DNA from 3 places in the Arthrobacter sp. I3 genome. Region 2 is predicted to be linked to each of the others. Evidence: predicted binding sites of a transcription regulator. Region 2 holds the regulator's gene; each other region holds the start of a gene.
The links. Region 2 encodes HrcA, which represses chaperone genes, less so after heat shock. Its sites were predicted from a motif close to TTNGCACTCGNNNNNNNCGAGTGCNAA; they were not measured.

Region 1: the regulator HrcA is predicted to act here: its motif matches at 5,589-5,615, upstream of groL (chaperonin GroEL).
Region 3: the regulator HrcA is predicted to act here: its motif matches at 4,977-5,003, upstream of groES (co-chaperone GroES).

The regions. Positions count from the first base shown of each region.
Region 1 is NZ_KI914930.1:31,850-39,181, reverse strand. It holds gene Y706_RS0113300 (threonine/serine exporter family protein) at 1-724, shown strand, start outside; gene Y706_RS0113295 (siderophore-interacting protein) at 920-1,759, opposite strand; gene Y706_RS0113290 (uracil-DNA glycosylase) at 1,811-2,617, opposite strand; gene Y706_RS0113285 (DUF3263 domain-containing protein) at 2,821-3,084, shown strand; gene Y706_RS0113280 (LytR C-terminal domain-containing protein) at 3,177-3,812, shown strand; gene Y706_RS0113275 (cold-shock protein) at 3,971-4,174, shown strand; gene Y706_RS0113270 (ABC transporter substrate-binding protein) at 4,234-5,502, shown strand; gene groL (chaperonin GroEL) at 5,798-7,332, shown strand, end outside.
Region 2 is NZ_KI914927.1:6,720-14,051, forward strand. It holds gene lepA (translation elongation factor 4) at 1-1,577, shown strand, start outside; gene hemW (radical SAM family heme chaperone HemW) at 1,623-2,861, shown strand; gene Y706_RS0111435 (DUF4870 domain-containing protein) at 2,988-3,407, opposite strand; gene Y706_RS0111440 (DUF3097 domain-containing protein) at 3,551-4,402, opposite strand; gene hrcA (heat-inducible transcriptional repressor HrcA) at 4,721-5,734, shown strand; gene dnaJ (molecular chaperone DnaJ) at 5,813-6,943, shown strand; gene Y706_RS0111455 (16S rRNA (uracil(1498)-N(3))-methyltransferase) at 6,946-7,332, shown strand, end outside.
Region 3 is NZ_KI914908.1:113,476-120,807, reverse strand. It holds gene tsaD (tRNA (adenosine(37)-N6)-threonylcarbamoyltransferase complex transferase subunit TsaD) at 1-220, shown strand, start outside; gene Y706_RS0105260 (glutamate--cysteine ligase) at 301-1,452, opposite strand; gene Y706_RS0105255 (shikimate 5-dehydrogenase) at 1,762-2,595, shown strand; gene Y706_RS0105250 (class I SAM-dependent methyltransferase) at 2,705-3,928, opposite strand; gene Y706_RS23780 (hypothetical protein) at 3,995-4,429, shown strand; gene groES (co-chaperone GroES) at 5,163-5,459, shown strand; gene groL (chaperonin GroEL) at 5,540-7,150, shown strand.

The DNA of each region.
Region 1 (7,332 bases), on a different contig from region 2:
CTTCGGCAGCCCGCTTGGAGTGCAGATTGCCCCCGAAATCGTGGTGGTCGGCGGGATCCTGCTGCTCCTGCCGACGGGACGCCTGGTGTCCTCGGTGCAGGATGCGATCAACGGCTTCCCCGTCACGGCGGCCGGCCGGTTCCTGTCCACCATGCTGACTTTCGGGGCGCTGGTCGCCGGCATCGCCGTCGGGTTCGTCGTGGGGGACATGACCGGCATGGATCCCATAGACGTCACCAAAACATTCCCGCCCAAGTATGACTTGTGGGTGATCGTCATCCTGATCGCCATCGCGGTGCTGATGATCGGCATCACGGAACAGACCAGCTGGAAGCTGCTGCTGCCGACGGCGGCCGTGGGGGTGGTGGGCTACCTGGTCCTCATCGGCGGCGACGCCCTGGGCATCGGATCCCGCTTCGCCCCGGCCCTCGCTGCCGTGGTGATCGGCCTGCTGGCCCGCGTCGTGGCCCTCCGGATGGGCGCCCCACAGCTGGTGGTGGCCGTTCCCGCCGCCCTGATTCTGCTCCCCGGACTCACTATATTCCGGTCGATGTATGTATTGACCATCGAGGAATCGGAGATTCTCATGGGCGCCGGCGGGATGCTCAACGCCGGGGCCATCGTGCTCGGTGTCGCTGCGGGCATCGTGCTCGGCGACACCCTGGCGCGGCCCCTGACGCGGAGCCTGGCGAGCAACGAACGGCGCAGGGCCCGCCGCCGCTAGATCTTGCGAGGAATGCCCGTCGGCTCCCCTAAGGCGCCGGGTTTCCCCACTTTTGCCGGGACGCGACGGCGTGTCAGCCCGCCGCGCCGGCGTGTCCCGGCGTCGTGGTGGCAAAGGTGGGGAAACTCCGCAGCGCCAAATCTCGCTCTGCTAGATCTTGTGCCGTCAGATCTTGCGCCGTTAGATCTTGCGCCGTTAGATCTTGCCGATCGGGAGCTTCTTCTCCGCCTGGAAGTCGTCCTCCACCCGGCCCTTGGCCCAGTAGCCGGAGAGTGACACCTGGGCCCGCTCCAGCCCGCGCTGCACGTAGAACACGTCCCGGAGGCCCTTCATGTAGCCCCGCTCGCCGTGGGCAAAGACCTGCACCCGGCCCTCGGGCCACTCGGCGTCGCGGACCGCCGTGACCAGCAGTTCGCTCTCACCGGCGGGGGCGCCCCCGCGCAGCAGCCAGCGCAGTTCGACGCCGGCCGGCCCGGCGATGGCCTGGACGTCGGCGTCGCTGTCCACTTCGAGCAGGGCGAGGCCGCGGGCATCCTCCGGCAGGGATTCGATCGCGGCGCCGATGGCCGGCAACGCTGATTCATCGCCGGCAAACAGGTACCAATCCGCGGCCGGATCCGGGTTGTACCCGCCGCCGGGGCCGGTGAAAGTCAGTCGATCGCCGGGCTGGGCCGAAGCCGCCCAGGGGCCGGCGAGCCCCTCGTCGCCGTGGATCACAAAGTCAATGGCCAGTTCCTGCGCCGCCGGGTCCACCCAGCGGACCGTATAGGTCCGGGTGTGCGGCCACTGACTGCGCGGCATGGTTTCCCGGATGGCCCACAAATCCAGCGGATCCGGGTATTCGACGCCGGGTTGCGGAAAGACGATCTTGACGTACCGGTCCACATAGTCGTTGTTGACGAACCCGGCGAAGCCAGGGCCCCCGGCGATGATCCGGACCATGTGCGGGGAGAGCTGCTCCCTGCGCAGGACCGTCAGATCGGTCTGGGGGCGCGAGTTCCGGGTGGCGGTGGTGGCTGCGGGGACGGATGTCATGCAGCTAAGCCTAACCAAGAACCCCCGGCGGGAGCATTGCGCGGAGGCCTGTTACGGCAACGGCGGAAGCTCCCAGTCGACCGTGCCGTTGCCTTGTTCCAGCAGCAGGGCGTTGGCCCGGCTGAAGGGCCGGGACCCGAAGAAGCCGCGCGAGGCCGATAACGGGCTGGGGTGGGCGCTGGCGATCACGGCGGCGGACCCCAGCAGCGGCCGCACGGACTCGGCATCCTTCCCCCACAGGATCGCCACCAGGGGGGCATGGCCCGCACCGGATACGGACGAGCGGCCGGCGACGGCCCGGATGGCCGCCGCCGTCACGGCCTCCCAGCCTTTGTTCCGGTGCGAGCCCGCCGCGCCGGCACGGACGCTGAGCACCCTGTTGAGCAGCAGTACGCCTTGGTCAGCCCAGTGGCTGAGGTCCCCGTGGACGCGCGGGGGGAAGCCGAGATCGGCCTGAAGTTCCTTGTAGATGTTTGCCAGGCTGCGGGGGATCGGCCGGGTGGCGCCGTCCACGGCGAAGGACAACCCCACGGCGTGCCCCGGCGTCGGATACGGGTCCTGGCCCACCACCAGCACGCGGACGCCGGCCAGGGGCTGCCGGAAAGCCCGCAGCAGGTTTGCCGGCGAGGGCAGTACACCATGCCCGGCGGCCACTTCGCCCGCGACAAAGGCGAGGGCTTCGCGCAACTGCGCCTCCACCGGCGCCAGCGGCTCCGCCCAGTCCGGAGCAACCAGCGCGCCCAGCGGCCGGCGGGCCAGGTCCGCGAAGCTGAGGGTGTCCGCGGCTGCGGGCTCCAGCTCGAACAGCGCGTCGGGTTCACTGGCGGGGTCAGACTCGGCATCAAACACAGCACCCATTCTTCCCCAGCTGCGGCCCGTTTCTGCGCCCGCCCGAATGACAACCCTGTCATTCGGCCGTAGCATGGGGACTGACTTTTTACCGGATCCAGCCAGGTTTTTTGGAATCAGCCAGGGAGTGTGTCGTGGCCGAAACAGCGCAAGAGCACGTGCTCGCGGGGGATTCTGCTGTCTTCCCAACCGCCGGCGCGAGTCCGGACGGGGTGTCGGCGGAGTCTGCGCTGAGCGCCCGCGACCAGCAGATGCTGGCCTTGGAACGGCAATGGTGGAAGTACGCCGGGGCCAAGGAACAGGCCATCCGTGAGCTGTTCGATCTGTCCGCCACGCACTACTACCAGATCCTCAATGCCCTCATCGATACCGAGGATGCGCTGGCCCACGATCCCATGCTGGTCAAGAGATTGCGTAGACTACGTACATCACGCCAACGTGCCCGCACTGCCCGTCGTCTGGGAACAGACTCGTAAAGTCGCGTCACGAGCAGCCGGATGTGCACGTCCTGTTGCGTCCGTTCCGGCTCGGGCACCCCGTATGAAATCAGCAAGGACGTCGTTTTACCATGACCAAATACGCTCGGGATGAATTTGATCGGGTCCCGGAGACCTCTGCCCGGCAGGGAGTCCACCGGGCCGTCGCGGCATCGCGGCGGCGGAGCCTGGCGCCGATCCTGGCGGCCGGCTGCGTAGCCCTGGCCATCGGCCTGGTGGCCTTCCTGATCCTGCCGAAGCTCGGCTTCTCCGCAGGCCAGGCCGCGGCCGTGACCGCCGGTGGCAGCGCGTCCGCATCTGCCAGCAGCAGCCCGTCCGCCACGAGCACCGTGAGCCCCAGTCCGACGCCGACGAGCCCGGAGCCGGTCGGCACGGACGCCGCCGCGCCGGCGGCTTCGCCGTCAGCTACGCCGAGCGCCACAGCCGCCGCTGTCGACAAGACGCAGCCGGTGACGATCTACAACGCGACCACCACCGCCGGCCTAGCCACCCGCGTCGGCGGCACCGTCACCTCCGACGGCTGGGTCCTGGGCGAGACAGGCAACTGGGGCGGTGTCCCGCAACAGACGTCGGTGATCTTCTACAGCGGCATCGAGCAGAAGGACAATGCGGAGGCACTCGGAGCCCTCCTCGGCGTGGACACCCTCGTGGACTCTGCCGAGTTCAACATGCCCCTTGTCGTCGTGCTCGGCCCCGGCTACCAGTAGCCAATCCGGTTACGCCTCAATAACTATTAGGCGGCGGCCCTGCCCGCCGCCGGCGTTCCTGGGGGACGCTGTGGGTACAGTATCTGCGGATTTCTCTTCGCAGTCCGCGGCGCACATCGAGATGGGCCGCACGCAAGCTAGCTGAAAGTGTGGACACCATGGCACTGGGAACCGTCAAATGGTTCAACGCCGAAAAGGGCTACGGCTTCATCTCCGTGGACGGTTCCGAGAACGACGTCTTCGTGCACTGGTCCGCGATCGTCGGGGAAGGCTACCGCGCCCTGGACGAGGGCCAGCGTGTGGAACTGGAAGTCGGCGAGGGCGAAAAGGGCCCGCAGGCCGAAAGCGTCCGGCCCGCCTAGTGGTACTGGCTGCCGTCACGAACGCCCCAAGGAACGCGGCCGGGCGCCGCGGAGGACATTTGCCGTTGGGCCGCGCCCTGGCGGCGGGCACAGTAGCGGCCCTGGCCCTGACGGGCTGCCTGGGCCCCGCGGGCAGCGCCCGCGTGGCCAGCGCGGACGCCAGCGGTGACGGCACCCTGCGCATCGGCCTGATCCTGGACAACACCGGCAAGCAGAACTTCCTCAACGCTTCCGAGCTCGCGGCGGCCAAACTTGCCGTCAAGGAGATCAACGCTGCCGGCGGGCACAAAGGCAAACCGGTGGAGCTGCTGCCGGAAACCATCAGCACGGACGCCGCAGCCCAGGCGAAAGCGCTGGTTGCCGCCAAGGCCGACGTCGTGATCGGCCCGACCGATTCCAGCCGTGCCCCGGCCGCCATCGACGTGCTGGCCAACGCCAAGGTGGCCGTGATCTCCCCGGCCAACACCGCCGCCGCGCTCAGCAACTACAAGAGCGGCGGCTACTATTTCCGCACCTCGGCCGCCGACACCGCCCAGGCCTCCGTCCTCGCCAAACTGGTCAAAGACGGCGGCGCCAGGACCCTGGCGGTGCTGCATGAGGAAGGCGACTACGGCAAAGACGTCGCCGCCGCCGTCGGCGGTGCGGCGAAACAGTCCGGACTGGAAGTCGTGGCGGACGTGGAGTTCACCCCCGGCCAGGCGCAGCAGGCTGTCGCCGCCGCAAAGGCCGCCAACCCCGACGCCGTCATCCTGGTCTCGCGCGACGGCGCACAGGGCGCCATCGCCGAGCTGAACAACGCCGGACTCGCCGGCAAGAAGCTGGTCCTCAGCGACGGAGCAGTCAGCAAGTACGGCTCTGGCCTGGGCGCCCGGGCGCTCGATGGTGCACGCGGGATTCTGCCCGGCGTGTTTCCCTCCGCCGCCTTCCAGGCGGACCTCTTGGCCGTTGATCCCGGGCTGAAGGACATGGTGTTCGCCGCCGAGACGTACGACGCCCTCGTCCTGGCCGCCGTCGCCGCCGCCGCAGCAGAGGACGATGCCGGGACCTCCATCGCAGCGTCCCTCGTCGCGGTCTCCGGCGGAACGCCCGCGGCAGGCGGAACCGGGGCCGGCGGCAGCCAGCCGCCCAGCAAGTCATGCACGAGCTACAAGGACTGCGTCGGCGTCCTCCGGGCAGGCCAGCGGCCCGACTACGACGGCCGGTCCGGACGGATCAACTTTGATGCCCACGGCGACATCACCGAATCGAACTATATGGTTTCGACTTACGGCGAGGACAACCTGCCCACGGTGGACGGCACGGAAGCCGCGAGCAGCAGCGGCGGCTGATCGCTCGTAGCGTATTGTGCCCGCGTGGCGGCCGGTTCGGGCCGGCCACTGCTTGCACTCTCCCCGGGGGAGTGCTAATTATTGATTTAGCACTCCAGCGCACTGACTGCTAACACGACGCCCGGTCCGCCCGGCCGCGAAGTGGGGCAGCCGGTCCAGGAGCTAAAGAAACACCTTGCTGGGGTGAGATCCCGGACCCGGCGGCATACAGAGGCCGCAGGGTAGGGATCGTCCGTCGCGGGCACCACAGCGAAGGTTCATTCTTAACGACTGTCCCGAAAGGACTACTGCCGTTATGGCCAAGATCATTGCATTTGATGAAGAGGCACGCCGCGGTCTTGAGCGGGGCCTGAACATCCTCGCCGACGCCGTCAAGGTCACCCTCGGCCCGCGGGGACGCAACGTCGTCCTCGAAAAGAAGTGGGGCGCCCCCACGATCACCAACGATGGTGTTTCCATCGCCAAGGAGATCGAGCTGGACGATCCCTACGAAAAGATCGGCGCCGAGCTGGTCAAGGAAGTTGCCAAGAAGACGGATGACGTCGCAGGCGACGGCACCACCACCGCAACCGTGCTGGCACAGGCCCTGGTCAAGGAAGGCCTGCGCAACGTCGCGGCCGGCGCTGACCCGCTGTCCCTCAAGCGCGGCATCGAGAAGGCTGTTGACGCGGTCACCATCGAGCTCCTGGCCTCCGCCAAGGAAATCGAGACCAAGGAAGAGATCGCCGCCACCGCGTCCATCTCCGCCGGCGACAACGAGATCGGCGCCCTGATCGCCGAAGCCCTCGACAAGGTCGGCAAGGAAGGCGTCATCACCGTCGAGGAGTCGAACACGTTCGGCCTCGAGCTGGAGCTGACCGAAGGCATGCGCTTCGACAAGGGCTACATCTCCGCCTACTTCGTCACCGACGCCGAGCGCCAGGAAACGGTCCTTGAGGATCCGTACATCCTGATCGTCAACTCCAAGATCTCCAACGTCAAGGAACTGGTTGCTGTCCTGGAAAAGGTCATGCAGTCCAACAAGCCGCTGCTGATCATTGCCGAAGACATCGAGGGCGAGGCCCTGGCCACCCTGATCGTCAACAAGATCCGTGGCACCTTCAAGTCCGTCGCCGTCAAGGCTCCGGGCTTCGGCGACCGCCGCAAGGCGCAGCTGGCCGACATCGCCATCCTCACCGGTGGCCAGGTCATCTCCGAGGAAGTCGGCCTCAAGCTTGAGACCGCCGGACTCGAACTCCTTGGCAAGGCCCGCAAGGTTGTTGTCACCAAGGACGAGACCACCATCGTCGAGGGTGCAGGCGACGCCGACCAGATCGCCGGCCGCGTGTCCCAGATCCGCGCCGAGATCGAGAACTCCGATTCCGACTACGACCGCGAGAAGCTGCAGGAGCGCCTGGCCAAGCTGGCCGGCGGCGTTGCAGTCATCAAGGCCGGCGCCGCAACCGAGGTCGAGCTCAAGGAACGCAAGCACCGCATTGAGGACGCCGTCCGCAACGCCAAGGCTGCTGTCGAAGAGGGCATCGTCGCCGGCGGTGGCGTTGCCCTGATCCAGGCCGGCGCCAAGGCATTCGCGAACCTGCAGCTCTCCGGTGACGAAGCAACGGGCGCGAACATCGTCCGCGTTGCCATCGACGCCCCGCTGAAGCAGATCGCCTTCAACGCCGGCCTCGAGCCCGGCGTCGTCGTGGACAAGGTCCGCGGCCTGCCCGCAGGCCACGGCCTCAACGCCGCCACCGGCGAGTACGTCGACCTGCTGGCCGCCGGCATCAACGACCCGGTCAAGGTAACCCGCTCTGCCCTGCAGAACGCGGCTTCCATCGCCGGCCTGTT
Region 2 (7,332 bases):
CCGGGCACGTCGACTTCACGTACGAGGTCTCTCGTTCGCTCGCGGCCTGCGAAGGCGCGATCCTGCTGGTGGACGCAGCCCAGGGCATCGAGGCCCAGACCCTCGCCAACCTCTACCTGGCGATGGAAAACAACCTCACCATCATCCCGGTCCTGAACAAGATCGACCTCCCGGCAGCCCAGCCCGAGAAATACGCGGCGGAACTCGCCAACCTGATCGGCGGCGACCCCGACGACGTGCTCCGCGTCTCCGGCAAGACCGGCATGGGCGTCGAGGTCCTGCTGGACAAGATCGTCCGCGACCTGCCGGCACCGGTGGGCGACCCGAACGCCCCCGCCCGGGCCATGATCTTCGACTCGGTCTACGACACCTACCGCGGTGTGGTCACCTACGTCCGCGTCGTCGACGGCATGCTGCACCCGCGTGAACGCATCCAGATGATGTCCACCCGTGCCACGCACGAGCTCCTTGAGATTGGTGTGAGCTCCCCGGAACCCACCCCCTCCAAGGGCCTTGGCGTCGGCGAGGTCGGCTACCTCATCACCGGTGTGAAGGACGTCCGCCTGTCCAAGGTGGGCGACACCGTCACCAACCTGGCCAAGCCCGCCACGGAGTCCCTCCCCGGCTACGCGGACGCCAAGCCGATGGTCTTCTCCGGCCTGTATCCGCTCGATGGCACGGACTATCCGGTGCTCCGCGATGCGCTGGAGAAGCTGATGCTCAACGACGCCGCACTGGTGTACGAGCCCGAAACGTCCGCCGCGCTGGGCTTCGGCTTCCGCGTGGGATTCCTGGGCCTGCTGCACCTGGAAATCACCCGCGAGCGGCTCGAACGCGAATACAACCTGGACCTCATTTCAACCGCGCCCAACGTCGAATACGAGGTCACGCTGGAGGACAAGAAGGTCGTCCACGTCACCAACCCCAGCGAATACCCCACCGGCAAGATCGCTGAGGTCCGTGAGCCGATGGTGTCCGCTACTATCCTTGCGCCGAACGAGTTTGTCGGCGCCATCATGGAGCTGTGCCAGAGCCGCCGCGGCGTCATGGGCGGCATGGACTACCTCTCCGAGGACCGGGTGGAAATCCGCTACCGCCTGCCGCTGGCCGAAATCGTCTTCGATTTCTTCGACATCCTCAAATCCAAGACCCGCGGCTACGGGTCACTGGACTGGAAGGCCGACGGCGAGCAGGTGGCCGACCTGGTCAAGGTGGACATCATGCTCCAGGGCGAGCAGGTTGATGCGTTCTCCGCCATCACCCACCGCGACAAGGCCTACGCCTACGGCGTGATGATGACCGGCAAGCTGCGCGAACTCATCCCGCGCCAGCAGTTCGAGGTGCCCATCCAGGCCGCCATCGGCTCCAGGATCATCGCCCGCGAAAGCATCCGCGCCATCCGCAAGGACGTCCTTGCCAAGTGCTACGGCGGTGACATCACCCGAAAGCGCAAGCTGCTGGAAAAGCAGAAGGAAGGCAAGAAGCGCATGAAGATGGTGGGCCGCGTCGAGGTGCCGCAGGAGGCTTTCATCGCCGCGCTGACAACGGACGAGTCCAAGGACAAGGCCAAGAAGTAACGGTGCAGGTAATGACTGTTGCTGCAGTATCGGCAGGCCGGGCCCGTGCCTAGCGTTCTTCCCCTGGGCGACCCGGCGCCGGCAGACGGGCTGCTGCCCGCCCAGGCGGGCGAGGGCGCCGATCAGCGCGCTTTTGGGCTGTACGTGCACATCCCGTTCTGCGCGGTCCGCTGCGGGTACTGCGATTTCAACACCTACACCGCCACCGAGCTGGGCGGCGGGGCCTCCCAGGACGCCTACGCCGCCACCGCGATCGCGGAAGTGGAGTTCGCCGCCGCGGCCCTGAAGGGCAGCGGCCTGCCCGACCGTCCCCTCAGCACGGTTTTCTTCGGCGGCGGAACCCCCACGCTGCTGCCGGCGGAGGACCTGGCGCGCATCCTCACCGCCGCGATCGACGCCTGGGGACTGCAGCCCGGCGCCGAGGTGACCACCGAGGCGAACCCCGATTCCGTCACGCCCGCATCCCTGCAGCTGCTGGCCGACGCCGGGTTCACCCGCGTTTCGTTCGGCATGCAGTCGGCCGTACCGCACGTCCTGAAGGTCCTGGACCGCACCCACACGCCCAGCCGGGTGCCCGAGGTGGTGCAGTGGGCGCGTAATGCCGGGCTCTCGGTCAGCCTCGACCTCATATACGGGACGCCGGGGGAGTCGCTGGAGGACTGGCGCTACTCGCTCGAGACCGCACTGTCCTACGCCCCCGACCACATCAGCGCCTATGCCCTGATCGTTGAAGACGGCACCAAGCTTGCCGCGCAGATCCGCCGTGGCGAAGTGCCGGAAATCGACGACGACGACCACGCCGCCAAGTACGAACTCGCCGACGAACTGATTTCCGCCGCCGGGCTCAACTGGTACGAGGTCAGCAACTGGTCCCGCACCCCCGAACAGGCCTGCCGGCACAACCTCGCCTACTGGCGCGGGGACGACTGGTGGGGCATCGGGCCCGGGGCACACTCGCACGTGGGCGGCGTCCGCTGGTGGAACGTCAAGCACCCCACCGCCTACGCCAACCGCCTCGGCGCCGGCGCTTCACCCGCCGCCGGACGCGAAACGCTGGACTCCGAAACCCGCAACGTGGAACGGGTCATGCTCGAGGCCCGGCTCAATTCCGGACTCGACATCCCAAGCCTCGGGGGCCTGGGGGACACCGGCAGGCACGCTGTCGCAGGGCTGATCGCGGACGGCCTCGTGGACCCCGCGGCGGCTTTCAAAGGCCGCCTCATTCTCACGCTTAAGGGGCGGCTGCTGGCTGACGCCGTCGTCCGCAGGATCCTGCCGGACTAGTCTGCCCGGCAAAGCCTCCACAAGTTGGCTGCCGCATCAGCGGCCACAACACCCTGCCGCACAAAAGAGAGCCGGCCGCTGCCCCTGACGGGCGGCGGCCGGCTCTCTTGCTTGGGTCCGGGCCGGCTATTTGATCCAGCGCAGGTTGAACTCGTAACGGTGCGGCTGGCCGCGGTTGACGTGGATGCCGGCCGCCACCGAGAAGCACGTCACGGCGATCCAGATCACCGTGGCGAGCACGGCGAAGAGGTTGCCCACCACCGGGATGAAGACCAGCAAATTGGCCAGCACTGCGGCGAGCGTCGGCGGCAGCGTGAAATTGAGGGCTTCCTTGGATTCCTGTGCCGTGAACGGGCCGCGGTCCTTGAAGATGAGGTAGATCAGCAGCGACGGCACGCAGCCCAGGATGCCGCCGAAGTGCGCGAGCGTGGCCCACTGGCGGTCCTCGCTGGCCGTCAGCGGCAGCGCGTTTGCCGGAACGCCATGGTACGGGGGCTGGCCATGGCCAGCCTGATTGCCCGTGTGTTCGCGTGCGTTATCTGCCACGGTGTAGCCCTTCGGATTGCGGTGATGCGTTGCTGCCTGGGTTGTGCCTGAAATAGCCGGGACCGCACCGGAAGCGCGGCCGCCGTTTCAAGAATACTTGCTCGGGCCCGGAAATGGAGATCAGGGGCGGCCGCCGCGGCGGACTAGGGCACGGTGAGGAAGTCAATGACCTCTTCCACGCGGCCGAGCAGCGACGCCTCCAGATCAGCGTAGCTGCGGACAGCCCCCAGGAGTTTCTGCCAGCCGAGGCCGATGTCCTCCTTTGTGGAGTGGGGCCAGCCGAAAGCCATCAGGATCCCGGTCTTCCAGTCCGTGCCGCGGGGGATCACGGGCCACTGCTCGATCCCCAGGACCGCGGGCCGGATGGCCTGCCACACGTCCACGTAAGGGTGCCCCACAATCAGGACGTTGCCGGCGGCGCCCGGTGAGGCCATGACGGCGTCGGCGATCCGCGACTCCTTGGAGTCGGCCACCAAGTGGTCTACCAGCACGCCGAGGCGCCGGCCAGGGCCCGGGCCGAAGTCCGCCACGGCGGCCGCGAGGTCGTCAATGCCGTGCAGGGGCTCGACGACGATGCCCTCCACCCTGAGGTCATCGCCCCACACTTTCTCCACCAGTTCGGCGTCGTGCTTTCCTTCCACCCAGATGCGGCTGGCCTTGGCCACCTGTGCACGCTGTCCCGCCACCCGCACCGAGCCCGACGCCGTGCGGCCGGCACCGGCGGCCGGGGCGGTTTTCTTCGGGGCCGGCGGCATCAGGCGGATGGGCTGGCCGTCCAAGAGGAAGCCGAAGCCGAGGCGGAAGGACCGCGACTTGCCCCGCCGGTCCTCCAGCGCCACCACGTGCATGCCGCCGGATTTCTCCACCCGGGTGACGGCGCCCACCCAGCCGGACTGGACCTCCTCGAGGACCATCCCGCGTTCCACCGGGACTTCCGGCAACTGGGTCTTGGCGGGGGCGGACAGGTCCTGGGGTCCCCAGTTCTGGTACGACATCTCTACACGCTTACTTTGCACTCGGAATGTACGGCGGTCGGTGGAACTCTCCGGGGGCCGGAACCGGACCGCGACGGCGCGGCAACGGCAGCGGCTGCCACGGTCTCGGCGCCGACGTGACGGGAATCGCGTTCCCGCGGGCGACGCCTGGAGCGAATCCAATGCTAACAACGCGGCGACTCATATTAGACTGGTTAGCACTTAGGCATGTCGAGTGCTAACCCTTGTCCTGTGGCGGGCCGTCCATGCACCATTTGTGGACCCGGACCGGACGAGGGGGGTGGCACCGACTGCGGGACAGTCGATTGGAGGTGGAGCGTGAGCGAACCGCGCAAACTCGAAGTGCTGCGCGCCATCGTGGAGGACTACGTCCATTCGCGTGAGCCCGTTGGTTCCAAAGCGCTCGTTGAACGGCACCATCTCGGCGTCTCGAGCGCCACAATCCGAAATGACATGGCGGCGCTGGAAGACGAGGGCCTGATCACGGCACCGCACACGAGTGCCGGCCGGATCCCCACTGACAAGGGCTACCGGCTGTTCGTCGACCAGATCTCAGCGGTGAAGCCATTGTCGCCGGCCGAGCGCCGGGCCATCCAGGCGCTGCTGGAAGGATCCGAGGACCTCGACGACATCCTTGACCGGACCGTGAGGCTCCTCTCGCACCTGACCAACCAGGTCGCCGTCGTGCAGTATCCGCTGCTCAGCCGCGCCCGGGTGCGGCACATCGAGTTCGTGCTGCTGGCGCCCCGGAAAGTGCTGGCGGTTCTGATCGCGGACACCGGCAAGGTGGAGCAGCGCGTGATCGACGTCGGGCAGGACATTCCCGACGACGCGCTGGCGGAATTGCGGACCAGTTTTCTGGCCAGCCTCTCCGGTAAGCCGCTGAGCCTGATGCCGCAGCTGCTGCCCGCCGTCATTGCCGGTGGCCCGCCCGCGCGGCGCGGAGCAGCCCAGGCGCTGGCCCGCGGCCTTGAGGCCCTGGCTACGAGCAGCCGTGAAGAGCGCATGGTCATGGCCGGCACCGCTAACCTGGCCCGCTCCAATGTGGACTTCCCGCTCAGCATCGGCCCCGTGCTGGAGGCCCTCGAGGAACAGGTGGTCATGCTCCGCCTGCTCAGCGAAATGGCCGAAGACCCGCGCGGCGTGACCGTCAGCATCGGCCGGGAAAATCCCTACGACGGTCTCGCCGAGGCCTCGGTCGTGGCCACCGCCTACGGGCCGGACGCCACGGCCAAGGTCGGAGTGCTTGGGCCCACCCGGATGGACTATCCCACCACCATGGCCGCCGTCCGAGCGGTGGCCCGCTACCTTTCGAGGATCCTGGGGCCCTGACAGGCCCGGGACCGAATACGACTTCTTGCCCCACAGGCAGTGCCCCACAGGCAGTACAACAAGGAAGAGATACACACTTTGAGCAGCCACTACGACGTTCTTGGAGTCTCCCGCGACGCATCGGGGGAGGAGATCAAGAAGGCATACCGGAAACTGGCCCGGACCCTGCACCCGGATGTGAACCCCGGGGAGGACGCCTCGGACAGGTTCAAGGCCGTCACGCACGCCTACGAGGTCCTCTCCGATCCGCAGAAGCGCCGGGTCTATGACACCACCGGCAATGAGAACGGCACCGACAACGGGTTCGGCGGCGGCAGCTACTCGGGCCAGGGGTTCGCCTTCCAGGACATCTTCGAGACCTTCTTCGGCGCCGGTGGCGGCCAGGGCGGCCCGGCGTCCCGGGTCCGCCGCGGCCAGGACGCGCTGATCAGCGTCCGGATCGACCTCCGCGATGCGGTGTTCGGCGTGAACAAAAAGCTCGAGGTCGACACGGCCGTCATCTGCCCCACCTGCGAGGGATCCTGCTGCCGGGAGGGCACCCACCCGGTCCGCTGCGACATCTGTGGCGGCAGCGGTCAGGTCCAGCGCGCCGTGCGGTCCATCCTGGGCCAGGTCATGACGTCCGCCCCCTGCGGGTCTTGCGAGGGCTTCGGCACCGTCATCAAGGACCCGTGCAACGAATGCAGCGGCCAGGGCCGGATCCGCAGCCGCCGCTCCCTGACCGTCAAGGTCCCGGCCGGCGTGGCCACCGGCACCCGCATCCAGCTGTCCGGCCAGGGCGAGGCCGGCCCCGCCGGCGGCCCCGCCGGGGACCTGTACGTGGAGATCAGGGTCAACAACGACGCCACTTACGTGCGCGAGGGCGATGACCTCCACGCGAGCCTCAACATTCCCATGACGGCGGCCGCCCTCGGCACCGAAATATCCCTCGACACCTTCGACGGACAGCAGGAAATCGACGTCAAGGCCGGCACCCAGTCCGGCGAGATCATCACCCTTCGCGGTCTCGGCGTCACGCACCTGCGCGGCCACGGCCGCGGCGATCTGAAGGTGCACCTGCAGGTGGAAACGCCGGTCAAGCTCGATCACGTCCAGGAGGAACTTCTCCGCCAGCTGGCCAAGCACCGTGGCGAGCACCTCACGGAAGGAAAGCTTGCGGCCAGCGGCGGCGTCTTCGCCAAACTGCGGGACCGGCTCGGTAACCTGTAGCGGTGAGTAACCCGGTCTTCTTCACCGCCCCAGGCACCCTGAACCAGCAGGTCCCCGGCTCGGCCTTCGTCCTCGGGGGCACCGAGGCCCGCCACGCCGTCACCGTCAAACGGATCGGGGTGGGCGAAGCCGTCGACATCGCGGACGGTGCCGGCAAGCGCCTGACCGGCACCGTGACAGCCGTCGCTGCCGGGGAGCTGACCGTCGAATGCGTGGACCTGGCTGAGGAACCACGGCCCGCAACACGGCTGGTCCTGGTCCAGGCCCTGGCCAAGGGCGACCGCGATGAACTGGCGGCCGAGACCGCGACCGAGTTGGGCATCGACGCCGTCATTCCCTGGCAGGCCGAGCGGTCCATTGTGCGGTGGAAGGCCGAGCGGGCGGCGAAG
Region 3 (7,332 bases), on a different contig from region 2:
GGGTGGCGGGGTCGCCGCCAACTCGCGGCTGCGCCAGCTCACCGAACAACGCTGCAGTGCGGCCGGCATCCGGCTGACGGTGCCGCCGCTGCCGCTGTGCACGGACAACGGCGCCATGGTGGCCGCGCTCGGGGCGCAACTGGTGATGGCCGGCGTGCAACCGAGCGGGATCGGTTTTGCCCCGGATTCCTCAATGCCGGTCACGACCGTCTCCGCCTGAGGCCACAGCCTGAGGCTTCGTCCGCGTGAAGGTAGGACGGCCTGGGGCTCCGGCCGCCTGCGTTGCGGCTGCCGCGGGAGCTAGGCGTCCGGACCCTGGCGCATCTGCTTGACCAGGTCCAGGACGACGGCGCGCAGGTCCCCGCCGTGCTCGGCGGCGACCCGGCGCTGCCGCTGGTAGCCGGCGCCGCGCTCGATGATCTTCTCGACGTCGGCCAGTTCGGCGCTGCAGCCCAGCTTCGCCGCCACCGGCTCAAGCCGCTTGAGCGTCTCGCGCAGGTGCTCCGTTACGAGCTGCTCGTTGCCGTCGGCGTCGAGGATGATGATCGCGTCCAGGCCATACCGGGCCGCGCGCCACTTGTTTTCCTGCACATGCCACGGGGGCATCGTGGGAATGGTGCCGCCGTTTTCCAGCGTGGTGGAAAATTCGTCGACAAGGCACTGCGTCAGCGCCGCGATCGCCCCGACGTCCTCGAGGGTGGCCAGGCCGTCGCAAATGCGCATCTCGATGGTGCCAAGCGCCGGAACGGGGCGGATGTCCCATCGGATCTCGGAGAGCGTGTCAATCACACCTGTGGTGAACATGTCCTGGACGTAGGACTCGTAGTCCTCCCAGCTGGCGAACTGGAACGGCAGCCCGGCGGTGGGCAGCTGCTGGAACATGAGGGCGCGGTGCGAGGCGTATCCGGTGTCCTCGCCGCCCCAAAACGGGCTGGACGCGGAGAGCGCCTGGAAATGCGGGAAGTAATTGACCAGGCCGTCCAGCACCGGAAGGACCTTGTCCCGGCTGTCCAGTCCGACGTGCACATGGACGCCGTAAATGACCATCTGCCGGCCCCACCACTGGGTCCGGTCAATGAGCTTGGCGTAGCGTGCCTTGTCCGTAACGGGCTGCAGCTGGGGCGGGCTGAAGGGGTGGCTCCCGGCGCAAAAGATCTCCACGCCCATCGGATCGGTCACGTCCCGGACAGCCGCGAGCGAGCTGCTCAGGTCCGCCTTGGCCTCCGCGACGGTGGTGCAGATGCCGGTGACGAGCTCCACGGTGTTAAGCAGCAGCTCCTGCTTGATGTGCGGGTGCTCGTCGTCCTCATTGAGTTCGGGATGCCGGGCCGCGACGCCGCGCAGCACCTGGTTCGCCACGGAGGCCAGCTCACCGGTCTCGGCGTCGACGAGCGCCAGCTCCCATTCCACGCCAAGAGTCGACTGCCTGGATGAAGCGAACTCGATCTTCATGTGGTCCCTTCACTGTTCTGCTGTCGCTGGCCGTGGTCCTGGCGGGGAAATGCGCTGGCAAACATCCTCGGACATGCCTCTGGACATGGCACCGGCGGTGTCACATGCAATTTCCCACACACCAGTGCGCCGGCCGGGCGGCCGGCAGGGCTACGGGTGGTCCAAGTCTAGTGCAGGGGCGGCCCCGGGACGGTGTCAAAGTTGCCGCTGGTGCGTGAGTGTATTCACAACATCGCTGGTCAGCGACGGCGCGCGCGGTTGCGCGTTGGGCTGCGGGTAGCCGGAGCGATCCTGGCGTTTAATGGAGCTGTGCCCATTCTGAACAAAGACATGACCCTGTGTATCTCGCTCTCGGCCCGGCCCAGCAACAACGGGACGCGCTTCCACAACCACCTGTACGAACAGCTGGGCCTGAACTGGATCTACAAGGCCTTTGCCCCCACCGACCTCGCCCAGGCGATCGCCGGGGTGCGCGGCCTCGGCATCCGCGGCTGCGCCGTGTCCATGCCTTACAAGGAGGACGTGATCGCCCTCGTTGACGTCATGGACCCGTCGGCGAAGGCCATCGACTCGGTCAACACCATCGTCAACGACGGCGGCCGGCTCACGGCGTACAACACCGACTACACCGCTATCGAGCAGCTCCTGCAGAGCTATGCAGTCCCCACGGACTACTCGGTGCTGGTCCTGGGCGCCGGCGGCATGGCCAAGGCCGCCGTGGCCGCGCTGCGGGATGCCGGGTTTAAGGACGTGACCGTCGTGGCCCGCAACGAGGGCCCCGGCCGCGCCCTGGCCGAACAGTACGGCTTCGCCTGGCGCGCGGACCTGGGCTCTGCGGCGTCCGGTACCGGCACGGCGGACATGCTCATCAACGTCACCCCCATCGGGATGGCCGGCGGCCCGGACGCCGCCGCGCTGCCGTTCCCGCAGGAGGCCATCGACGCCGCCAAGGTGGTGTTCGACGTCGTCGCGCTCCCGGCCGAGACACCGCTGATCAAGGCCGGCCGCGCGGCCGGCAAGACCGTGATCACCGGAGCCGAGGTCGCCACGATCCAGGCGCTCGAGCAGTTCGTGCTGTACACCGGCGTCCGGCCGACCGACGAGCAAATCCGGGCAGCCGAGGACTTCACGCGGGCCCAGTAGCCCAGTGGCCCACTAGCCCTGTAGCCCAGTTGCCCGGCCGCTTCGCTGAGATCCGGCGGCGGGGCACTGCGCCGCCGGGCACTGCGCCGACGGGATCCCTCGGGCGGGTCTAGACGGGGTCCACCGAGACGGCCACCCGGTCCTCACCGATCCTGGTGAGGACCAGGGTGGCTGCTTTCTTGTCCTTGTGCTTTGCGCTGCCGCCGGGCAGGAGCTGCTTGCGCAGCTCTTCGGGCGTGACAGCCATACCGCGCTTCTTGATGTCCAGGACCCCGATGCCTTGATCCTTGACCCAGGCCTTGAGTGCCTTGACGTTGAACGGCATCACCTCCAGGACCCTGTAGGCCTTGGCGAACGGGGTGTCATGCAGCTCCGGGGCGCAGATGTAGGCGATGTGCTCGTCCACGAGGTGCCCGCCCAGCTGGAGGGCGACGTCGGCCACCAGGCCAGCGCGGATCACCGCGCCGTCGGGCTCGTACAGGTACCCCTCCACGGGTCCCACGGGCGCCACCGGGCCGGCACCGAAGTCCTCGCCGCTGGTGAGCTCAGCGGAACCAAGGGGCCCGAGCACGAGGGCCGCGCGCCGCACCCCGGGACGCCGCACCGCGTTGAACCACAGGGCCACCTCGGTCACGTCCCCGCCCACGGAGACCCACTGCGCCTCGCAGCCGGCCGGCACGGAATCGTGCGGCATGCCCGGTCCCATCTTCACGCCGACGGCGCGGCCGGAGCCGGCGAGTGACTCCACGAAGGACAGCGGCGGGGAGAAATCCTCCGGATCCCAGATCCGTTTGGTACCCGAGGTGGACGTCGTGCGCCGGGCCGGGTCGAGCCAGACGCCGTCGACCCCCTCGAGCGATACCGACGTGGCATCGGAATGGACCACTGTGGCATTGCGGAACGGGATCAGGTTCATCGTGGCGCAGGCGGCTGTGGCCTCGTCCATTTCCACGGCCGTGACCACCAGGTCCAGGGATGCCAGGGCCATGGAGTCCGCCCCGAGCCCGCAGCCGAGATCCGCGACGTGGCCGATCCCGGCCTCCGCGAACCGCTGCGCGTGCCGTGCCGCCACCGTGAGCCGGGTTGCCTGTTCCAGACCGGCCTTCGTGAAAATCATCTGCCGGGCGAATTCGCCGAATTTGGCCTCGGCCTTGGTCCGCAGCCGGGACTGGGTGAGCACGGCCGAGACCAGTTCGGGGGAGTGGCCGGCCTTGCGCAGCGACGCCGTGAGGCGGAAGGCCTCGTCCTCGCGGTACGGGCCCAACGACGCCAGCAGCTCCCAGCCCTCGGGGGTGAGGATCGGGGCAATATGTTCCTGCGGTGCGTCAGTCATGGCATCCAGCGTAGTTGAGGTCCGCGGGCGCGATGTGACCGGACGGCGGGGGCTAGGCTTGATGGCATGGAAGACAGCGGCACAGGCGACAGCATCTCAGCGGACACGGCCGGGCAGGACACGGTCGGCAACGACGACGCCGGGCAGGAGCGCCGGCGCCCGCAGGGACTGGCCCGCTACGCAAAACCGGCGCTGATCGCCGGAGCGGTGATCGCCGTCGTGTCCGTCGCACTTTTGGTGATTATCTTCTTCCTCGATTCCTTCAACGCCACCGTGTATTCCGTCGGCGGCAAGAACGTCCAGGACGCTACGGACGAGGCCAGGGCCATCCGCGAGACCTATGCCGCGGCCCGGCTCGGCGGCATCATCTTCCTCATCGCCGGCATTCTGCTGGCCGCCGCCGGCGCCGTGCTGATGTTCCGGCACCGGAATGACGAGGGCCAGAACACGGACGAAGACGACGGCGAGGACGTGGACTTCGACGACCTCGCAGACCAGTAGCCAGCCAGGAGGCGCGCGAATAGACGGGCTAATGGGCAGGCGCCCGCACCGCCAGGCAGTGCCAACGGCCACGGGCCACGGGACATGCCCAGCCTCCTGCGCCGCGGATGGACATGTCCTCCCCGGCAGCCCGCACCCGTTGGGTATGTCCACCGCTGAGCTTCAAGAGTGGGCATTTCCTCCCGGGTAGCCGACGCATGTTGGGCATGTCCATCGCTCAGCACGGGCACAGAGCATGATGCCCAAATGTCCTCTGGCCGCAACAAAGAATGGGCATGGCCCTCTGGACCGGCCGCCGTCGTAGGGCACGTCGATCGCTCAGCAGGGGCACAGAGCATGAGGCCTAAGTGTCCTCTGGCCGCAGCAAAAAATGGGCATGTCCTCCCGGACAGCCCACGCACGTTGGATATTTCCGCTCCGGCGGCCCGTATCCGTTGGGCATGTCCATCGCTCAGCGCGTGCAGTGAGCATGAGGCCCAAGTGTCCTCTGGCCGCAACAAAAAATGGGCATGTCCCCCAAGGGAAAATGTTCACCCGGAACGAATTTCTGGCACTCGCCTTGACCGAGTGCTAACCATTTACATAGAGTCGTCATTAGCACTCTCCCTAGGAGGGTGCTAACACATGAAGCGCGTTCCGCCAGGCACGCTGCCGGCACCGCGACGACGGTCTGTGCGCCTTGGCATCACCGCTTCATAGTCCACGAATTTGCTGACGAAAAGGAGAGGTCCGAGTGTCGGTCTCTATTAAGCCTCTTGAGGATCGTATTGTTGTCCGCCCGCTCGAAGCCGAGCAGACCACGGCTTCCGGCCTGGTTATCCCGGACTCCGCGCAGGAGAAGCCGCAGGAAGGCGAAGTTGTTGCAGTAGGCCCCGGCCGCTTCGATGACAACGGCAACCGCGTTCCCGTTGACGTTGCCGTCGGCGACGTCGTCATCTACTCCAAGTACGGCGGAACCGAAGTCAAGACCGGCGGCACCGAGTACCTCGTACTCTCCGCCCGCGACGTTCTGGCGATCGTCGTAAAGTAACTCTCTTGGACCCCCGCGCAGCCGATCCTTCGCAATGAACGGATCAGTTGCGCGGGGTTCTGTCTTGAAAGGACAAAACCATGGCAAAGCAGCTTGCGTTTAACGACGCTGCCCGCCGGTCGCTTGAAGCCGGCATCGATAAGCTCGCCAACACCGTCAAGGTCACGCTGGGCCCGCGCGGCCGCAACGTCGTACTGGACAAGAAGTGGGGCGCCCCCACGATCACCAACGATGGTGTGACCATCGCCCGTGAAGTCGAGCTGGACGACCCCTACGAGAACCTTGGCGCGCAGCTTGCCAAGGAGGTCGCCACCAAGACCAACGATGTTGCCGGCGACGGCACCACCACCGCCACCGTTCTGGCCCAGGCCCTGGTCAAGGAAGGCCTGCGCAACGTAGCGGCAGGCGCCGCACCGGGCGAAATCAAGCGCGGCATCGAGGTTTCGGTCGAGGCCGTTGCCGCCCGCCTGCTGGAGAACGCGCGCCCGGTTGAAGGCACGCAGGTTGCCAACGTGGCCGCAATCTCCGCCCAGAGCGACGAGGTCGGCGAGCTCCTGGCCGAGGCGTTCGGCAAGGTCGGCAAGGATGGTGTGATCACCATCGAGGAGTCCTCCACCACGCAGACCGAGCTGGTCCTGACCGAGGGCATGCAGTTCGACAAGGGCTACCTGTCCCCGTACTTCGTCACTGACGCGGAACGCCAGGAGGCCGTCCTCGAGGACGCCCTGATCCTGATCAACCAGGGCAAGATCTCCTCTGTGCAGGACTTCCTGCCGCTGCTGGAAAAGGCGCTGCAGAGCTCCAAGCCGCTCTTCATCATCGCCGAAGACGTCGAGGGCGAGGCCCTGTCCACGCTGATCGTCAACCGCATCCGCGGCACGCTGAACGTCGTCGCCGTCAAGGCGCCGGGCTTCGGTGACCGCCGCAAGGCCATGCTGCAGGACATCGCGACCCTGACCGGTGCGCAGGTTGTCTCCGCGGAGCTGGGCCTGAGCCTGGACACCGTTGGCCTTGAGGTGCTCGGCACCGCACGCCGCATCACGGTCACCAAGGACAACACCACGATCGTCGACGGCGCCGGTTCGGCCGAGGACGTCGCCGCCCGTGTTGCCCAGCTGCGCGCCGAGCTGACCCGCACCGATTCGGACTGGGACAAGGAAAAGCTGCAGGAACGCCTGGCCAAGCTGGCCGGCGGCATCGGCGTGATCAAGGTCGGCGCTGCCACCGAGGTTGAGCTGAAGGAAAAGAAGCACCGCATCGAGGACGCCGTGTCCTCCACCCGCGCTGCCCTCGAAGAGGGCATTGTGGCCGGCGGCGGCTCCGCCCTCATCCACGCGCTGAAGGCGCTCGACGAGGACCCCGCCGTTCAGGCCCTCGAAGGTGACGCGGCTGCCGCCGTCGGCATTGTCCGCCGCGCCCTGACCCAGCCGCTGCGCTGGATCGCCCAGAACGCCGGCTTCGACGGCTATGTCGTCGTTGCCAAGGTCGCCGAATCCGCCGTGAACCAGGGCTTCAACGCCAAGTCCGGCGAATACGAAGACCTGATCGCCGCCGGCGTTATCGACCCCGTGAAGGTGACGCGTGCGGCTCTGCGCAACGCGGCGTCCATCGCGGCGCTGGTCCTCACCACAGAAACCCTCGTGGTGGAGAAGCCGGCTGACGAAGACGAGCACGCAGGGCACAAGCACTAGGCTCTGCCCGCAGGGGGACGGTCCGGCATCTGCCGGGCCGTCCCTTTTTCTGTCGAGTCACTGCTGCCGTTCTGCCGTGTTCGTGGCCGCAAGTTGCCGTGATTCTGGCAGAGTTAACCCGTCAGGTGCCGCTCCAGCGTCGCGGGTTCACTGGAAACTCCCACGTTGGCATGCCTCAATGG